3 regions of the Paenarthrobacter sp. NPDC089307 genome follow, and region 1 is predicted to be linked to each of the others. Evidence: riboswitches for the same ligand, from Rfam matches in the RefSeq annotation. Region 1 holds a riboswitch; each other region holds the start of a gene.
What was found. A riboswitch is a leader RNA that binds a small molecule or an ion and turns the genes downstream of it on or off. The one in region 1 is predicted to bind S-adenosylmethionine.
Positions count from the first base shown of each region.

Region 1 (2,258 bases):
TCGACCCCATCGACGGGACGAAGAACTTTGTTCGCGGCGTTCCGGTATGGGCCACGCTGATCGCGCTGGTGGACGAGGGCGAACCGGTAGTCGGCGTGGTCAGCGCCCCGGCCCTGGGCAAACGTTGGTGGGCCGCCAAGGACATGGGTGCGTACATGGGCAGGTCCCTGGCCTCGGCAACGCGCCTCAAGGTCTCCAATGTTTCCCGCCTGGCCGACGCCTCCATGTCCTACTCCAGCCTTTCCGGCTGGAAGGAACGCGGCAACCTCGATGAATTCCTGGGCCTTACCGAGGACGTCTGGCGCACCCGCGCGTACGGGGATTTCTGGTCTTATTGCCTGGTGGCCGAGGGCGCTGTGGACATCGCCTGCGAACCGGAGCTGAATCTCTACGACATGGCGGCCCTCGTCCCCATCGTTACCGAAGCCGGCGGTCGCTTCACATCACTGGAGGGCGAAGACGGCCCGTTTGGAGGCAACGCCCTGGCCACCAATTCCATCCTGCATTCGGAAGTCCTCAAGCGGCTCAATCCCGGACTGGATGACCTGCTTCAGCCCCCGGCCTGAGTCCCGGCCATCCTTCGGCTCTTCGAATTTTCGACGGCGGCAGCCCACTTTTGTGGGCAGCCGCCGTCTTTTCTTCGCCGAAACGAGCTTTTGGCGCTCCACGTAACAAAGTGCTTAACAAACTCCACGGCTTTGGAACGGTCCCCGGATGTGCCTTAGCCTTTTTTACAGGTCACGAGTGCCAGCGCTAAACCCCGGTTAGCTGGCCGGCAACCCTCCATTCGCGGTGGGGTGCCCCGGGTGACGACCCGGCCGGTCCGGAACGGATGCGGCAAGCGCGGATCCCCTGCGGGGGTCCCTCTTGAGTGAGGTCCCATGAGCACTGTCACGTTCAACTCAAACATCATTCCTTCTTTCGTTGACGAATCCGTCCCTCTGTCAGCCGCTGCGCGTCCCCTTGCGGCAGTCACCGGCGCCGAGCTGCAGGCTCCGCTAATCCAGGGCGGCCACGTCCGCTACGCCAACCTCGACTACGGGGCATCGGCACCTGCACTGACCATCGTCTCGGCGTACCTTAACGAGGTCCTGCCCTACTACGCCAGCGTCCATCGCGGTGCAGGATTCGCCTCACAGATCAGCACTTCCGTCTATGAAAACTCGCGGAACATTGTGCGCGAGTTCGTTGGTGGCCGGGCCGATGACTCCGTCATTTTCACCCGGAACACCACCGACTCGTTGAACCTGTTGGCCGGCTGCCTTCCCCAAGTGGATGGCCGGTTCGCTGGCGAGGTCCTGTACCTGGACATTGAGCACCACGCCAATCTGCTGCCCTGGCAAGGAGTGCCGCACCGCAGCGTCGTCGCCGCTCCCACCTTGGCCGGGACACTGGAAAAGATTGAAGCCGAACTGGCCCAGGGCGGCGTCAGCCTCCTGGCCGTCACTGGCGCCTCGAACGTCACTGGCGAGATCCTGCCCATCGCCCGTCTTGCCGCCTTGGCGCACCAGCACGGCGCCCGGATCGTAGTGGACGCCGCGCAGCTCGCTCCGCACCGCCGGGTCAACATCTCCGAGGCAGACATCGACTACATCGTTTTCTCCGGGCACAAGCTCTACGCTCCGTTCGGCGCAGGAGTGGTGGTGGGCCGCCCGGACTGGCTCGACGCCGGCATCCCGCACCTGGCAGGCGGTGGCGCTGTCCGCGAAGCCCGTCTGGACTCTGTCAGCTGGGCCACCGGGCCGGCACGGCACGAGGGCGGGTCCCCCAACGTCCTGGGTGCAGCAACACTCGCCCGGGCCACCCAGGTAATCGCGGGCCTGGACCAGGAAGAGTGGCACGCGCACGAAGCCGGCATCCGCAGCTACCTCGTTGACGGCCTGGAAGCCATCGACGGCGTCACTGTCCACCGGATCTTCAGCGATTCCGAGGACACCATCGGAGTGGTCAACTTCTCCGTGGAAGGTTTCGACGCCGGCCTGGTCGCTGCATATTTGGCCGCCGAGCACGGCGTGGGCCTCCGCGACGGCCGCTTCTGCGCCCACCCCTTGCTCAAGCGGCTTGGGCTGCCCTCGGGTTCCCTGCGGGCAAGCTTCGGCGTCGGCTCCCGGTTGGAGGACGCCACCAGGCTGCTGGCGGGCATCGAGGAACTCAAGCGCAACGGCCTCGGGTGGGACTACGTCGTGGATGAGGGCCGTTGGGTACCCGCCAACGACCACCGCAGCTACCCCGAGTGGGCACCCAACACCCCGGGCACA
Region 1 covers NZ_JBFBHE010000004.1:339,262-341,519, reverse strand. Annotated here, with positions in the region: gene hisN (histidinol-phosphatase) at 1-566, shown strand, start outside; SAM riboswitch class IV at 737-850, shown strand; gene AB0N72_RS11870 (aminotransferase class V-fold PLP-dependent enzyme) at 882-2,258, shown strand, end outside.

Region 2 (2,258 bases), on a different contig from region 1:
TGCACGCTGCGCCAGGGCAAGGACAAAGACGGACCCGAAGTTGCGGGCCAGGAAACCCAGGAACTGGCTGCGGGCGGAAGCCGCTTTGGGCATTCCGGCGTGTTCTCCCAGGAGTTTGAGCCAGTGTGCCTCGTGCCGTCCTTCGGCCTCGGCCAAAGCCAGCAGGATCTGGCGTTCCTCCCCATCGCGGCGCTGGGCGAGCTCACGGTAGACCGCGGCTTCAGCGCGTTCGTCGGCCAAGTATTGCCGCCAGCGCCGTATGTCCGACGCCGTGGGTGCTGCGGGGTCTCCGGCCGTGTTGGCGGTTCCGGTTTCGGGGGTGGGGTCCGGAGCCGGGCTCGACGAACTGTGGGATTCCTGGTGCATCTGCACTTTATCTCCTGTGCTTGGTGGGGTTGTTGAGGCCCCATTGCACGGTCCACACTACCGCGTATTTGCGGGGATTTTTGGCTGGTATTCCTTAGCTGGAATGTTCGGTGCGCCGTAATCTCCGATCGCGGCCTGCCCTTTTGTGCGGCCTTCCTTGACCGCCGCTTGCGCCGGTGCCCAAGATGGAAGGACAGGGGCGGGGGACCTCCCCGCATTTGGCCAACGGGCCTTGAAGGGCCCACGGGACGGAGGTAGCAGCATGGACACCACCGAATCACACGCCAACTATCCGGAACGGACAACCATCGAGTCGGACCCGGCGTACGACTACGCCGAAGACCAGGAAGTGGATGAACCCTGGGTGGAGGAAGTGGACGCCCCCGAGGACGACGAACGCGTGGTGCCGATCGACGAAACCGAGGAATTCCGCGGCGAGGAAGAGGAAATCTAGGCCCCTTCCCGGCTGTCGAAGGTGAAGGTGCGTGGCTGGCCGTCCCGTTTCCCCACCGCGGCAATCGTGACCGTCAGCGTCCTGGAAGCCTCACACCACGTGGAAGGACGGACGGCCTGCGCCAGCGCGGCGGCGATCTGCCGCGGTTGGGGATGCCGGAAATGCATGGTGTTGTTCCTGGCCACTATGGTCACCGTGCCGAGGTAAAGGTCGACGGCGGGAATCACCGTGCCTGCCCGGGCGCCGGATGGGGTGCCACGGGCCGGGCGTGCGCTGCTTTGGCTGGTCTCGCTCTGGTATGGCAAGGTGCTGCTCCCGGGGAGTGTGCTCTTGCCCGCTCGGTTGTCTCAGGTCCGGGACGGGCCGCTTCCTCATCCGAACCACCCGTGAACATGGGGTTGGTGTGCGGCCAGTCGGAGCTTGGCGCCACATCTCTTGAAGCTGGGACAACAGTACCTCATACGCCCAGGCGCAAGGCGATACCCCGTGACGCAAGGCGATACCCCGTGGCGCAAGGCAGCCCTGGCTACTGCGTCCCGGACGCAAGCAAACGGCGGCGCTGCCCCGGAAAGGGGCGGCACCGCCGTCGTAAATTGCTTTATTCGGGTTCAGCTCTGTACGTTACTTGCTGCCGACCGGGTGAACTTCCGGCGGCAATTCCTCCGAAATTGCGCCGGCAACGCGCTTGTCCCAGGCTTCGCGGACAGTTGCGTCGGTAGGCGGCGTCAGCAGGGAGACCACGATGTAGACCAGCAGGGAGGCGCCGAGGCCCCAGTAGATGGGCTCGTTGGCGTAGACGCCATCTTCGCTGGGGATGGCACCAACCGCGTACATGATGAGCAGGGCAAGTGTCAGAACCGAGCCGACTGCCATGGACCATGCGGCAGCGATGCCCGTTCCGCGCTTCCAGACCAAGCCGCCAAGGATGGCGACCAGCAGGCCACCTACCAGGATGTCGTAGGCAATGGTGAGGGCGACAACCACGTCCTGGGCCGCCATGGAAATGAGTACGGCAACGATGCCCAGGCCCAGGACCCAGTAGCGGTTCGCTTTGACGTCGTGCTCGGGGTTTTCGGTGTCATCGGTGTTGATGGTCTTGCCGAACCAGCTGGCCACGAACGGGACGACGTCGGCGCGGGCCACCGTAGCGGCGGCGATCAAGGCGCCCGAAGCGGTGGACATCATGGCGGCAACGGCTGCTGCCATAACCAGGCCGCCGATGCCGACGGGCAGGATGTGTGTTGCGACCTCTGCGTAGACGACGTCCTTGCCGAGGTTGGCGACGTCGATGTTCGGGAGGGCGACGCGGGCTGCCAGGCCGATCAGGGCGCCGGCGATGCCGTACAGGATGCAGTAAACGCCTGCCGTGGCGCCGCCCCAACGGGCAACTGTGGGGGTCTTGGCGGTGAAGACGCGCTGCCAGATGTCCTGGCCGATC
Region 2 covers NZ_JBFBHE010000002.1:596,439-598,696, reverse strand. Annotated here, with positions in the region: gene AB0N72_RS06630 (VIT1/CCC1 transporter family protein) at 1-366, opposite strand, end outside; gene AB0N72_RS06625 (hypothetical protein) at 629-820, shown strand; gene AB0N72_RS06620 (hypothetical protein) at 817-1,125, opposite strand; SAM riboswitch class IV at 1,142-1,261, opposite strand; gene AB0N72_RS06615 (sodium:solute symporter) at 1,442-2,258, opposite strand, start outside.
Region 2: linked by a shared signal. The riboswitch ahead of AB0N72_RS06620 (hypothetical protein) and the one ahead of AB0N72_RS11870 (aminotransferase class V-fold PLP-dependent enzyme) in region 1 are both predicted to bind S-adenosylmethionine.

Region 3 (2,258 bases), on a different contig from region 1:
GCAGAGCTGGATGCGAAGTTCACCAACGGCCAGATTGCCATGGAGGACTACATGAAGCAGCGTGCGGAGATCATGAACGGCTGAGCACCGGTACCGCAGGAATCCGGTGGCTCAGGCGAAGAACGCGCCGCGAAGCTGCTCCGACAACTGGCCGATTTCCGTGAGGAAGCCATCGTGGCCGATCGGGGCCGCGATGGTGTGCACCGGAACAACGCCCGGAAGTGCCGCTGCCAGTTCCCTGGACTGGGCTGGGAAATACAGCCTGTCCGTGTCCACCGCAGCTACGAAGAATTCAGCTGTCGTACGCGAAAGGGCCTCCTCCAGCGTGCCGCGTCCACGCGTGATGTCGTGGGACATGAGTGCTTCGGTGATAGCGATATAGCTGTTGGCATCGAATCGGCGGACTAGCTTCGTCCCTTGGTGATCAAGGTAGCTTTCCACCTGGTAGCGTCCGCGCTCGCCCAGCACTGCCGCAGCCAGTGGTGACTCCTGGTGCTGGGCTTCCCTGCCGAACCTCAGGTCCAACTCAATGGCTGAGCGGTAGGTGATGTGGGCGATCCGGCGGGCCAGCGCAAGGCCGTGTTCCGGGGCCGCGCCGCCATAGTAGTCCCCGTTGTTGAAATGCGGGTCCTGCCGGATGGCGAGGGTTTGTGCCTGGGCGAAGGCAATTTGTTCGGCAGTACTGTAGGCGCCCACCGAAATGACGGCGCAGCGCTTGACCCTTTCCGGGTACGTAACGGCCCATTCGAGCGCCCTGGCCCCGCCCATCGAGCCGCCCAGGACAGCATGCCAGGCTTCAATCCCCAGCAGGTCCGCCAAGCGGGCTTCGGCGACGGTGCTGTCACGAAGAGTCACCAGCGGGAACCGCGACCCCCAGGGCTTGCCGTCGGGCGCTTTGGAGGAAGGCCCGGTGCTTCCGTAACAGCCGCCCACAATGTTGATGGATATGACGAAGAAACGGTTGGTGTCGATGGTGGCACCGGGCCCCACGAGCTGCTCCCACCAGCCTTCCTCGTCCGTGGCACCGCGGGCAACATGGGTGCTTCCCGTCAGGGCATGTTGGATAAGGACAGCATTGGAGCAATCTGCGTTGAGTTGTCCCCATGTTTCGTAGGCCAGTACGACGTCGGGGAGGTAACCGCCGGCTTCGAGCGCCAGCGGACCTATGCCCGCGTATTTGACTGTTCCGTCTTCTTCACCGGATTTGGGAAGGGCTGTAGCAGTGATGGTCATTCCTTTGATACCTAACCTCGCGCTTGCCTGTCGCCTTGCGTGCGAACAGGCCAGGTCCTCACCCGGGGCACCCCGCCGCGGAAGGAGGGTTGCCGGCCAGCAAGCCGGGGCTATCTGCTGGCACTCATGACCTAATACGTAGAGTCTAGGAAAAACACCATGGTTCTGGCGAAGAATGTGACACCAGTGTGACGTTCAGGGCTCTTTTGATTCACCAAAGAGCACCCTGGACTGCCGCCCGGCGAATAATCGTCGATCCGGGCGGCAGGCCTGAATGTATCAGCTGTGTGCGTGAACCGCCTGCTCAGGCACCCTTGGCAGCGCGGAAGCCGGCTTCAAGGTCGGCAATGATGTCGTCGATGTGCTCAATGCCAACGGACAGGCGGACCAGGCCCGGGTTGACGCCGGCGACGAGCTGCTGCTCCGCAGTCAGCTGGCTGTGGGTGGTCGACGCCGGGTGGATGACCAGGGAGCGGACGTCGCCGATGTTGGCCACGTGGGAGTGCAGTTCGAGCCCGTCCACGAAACGTTTTCCGGCTTCCACGCCACCCTTGATGTTGAAAGCGACGATGGCGCCCGTGCCTTGGGGACCGTACTTCCGGCCGCGCTCGTACCAGGGGCTGGACGGCAAGCCCGCGTAGGCGACCGATTCGACGTCGTCATGGTCCTCAAGCCATTGAGCCACCTTGGTGGCGTTGGCCACATGGCGTTCCACACGCAGGCTCAGCGTCTCCAGGCCCTGGGCGATGAGGAAGGCGTTGAAGGGGGCCACTGCGGAGCCGAGGTCGCGAAGAAGCTGGACGCGGGCCTTCAGGATGTAGGAGAGGTTGGCGCCAAGGGCACCGTCCTTGCCGAGATCGCGGGCATATACCAGCCCGTTGTAGCTGGGGTCCGGGGTGTTGAAACCCGGGAAGCGCTCAGGGTCCTTGCCGAAGTCGAAGTTGCCGGAATCAACGATCACGCCGGCAATGGCCGAACCGTGTCCGCCCAGGTACTTGGTGGCGGAGTGGACCACAATGTCGGCG
Region 3 covers NZ_JBFBHE010000002.1:177,758-180,015, forward strand. Annotated here, with positions in the region: gene AB0N72_RS04820 (hypothetical protein) at 1-84, shown strand, start outside; gene AB0N72_RS04825 (homoserine O-acetyltransferase) at 112-1,233, opposite strand; SAM riboswitch class IV at 1,248-1,365, opposite strand; gene AB0N72_RS04830 (bifunctional o-acetylhomoserine/o-acetylserine sulfhydrylase) at 1,538-2,258, opposite strand, start outside.
Region 3: linked by a shared signal. The riboswitch ahead of AB0N72_RS04825 (homoserine O-acetyltransferase) and the one ahead of AB0N72_RS11870 (aminotransferase class V-fold PLP-dependent enzyme) in region 1 are both predicted to bind S-adenosylmethionine.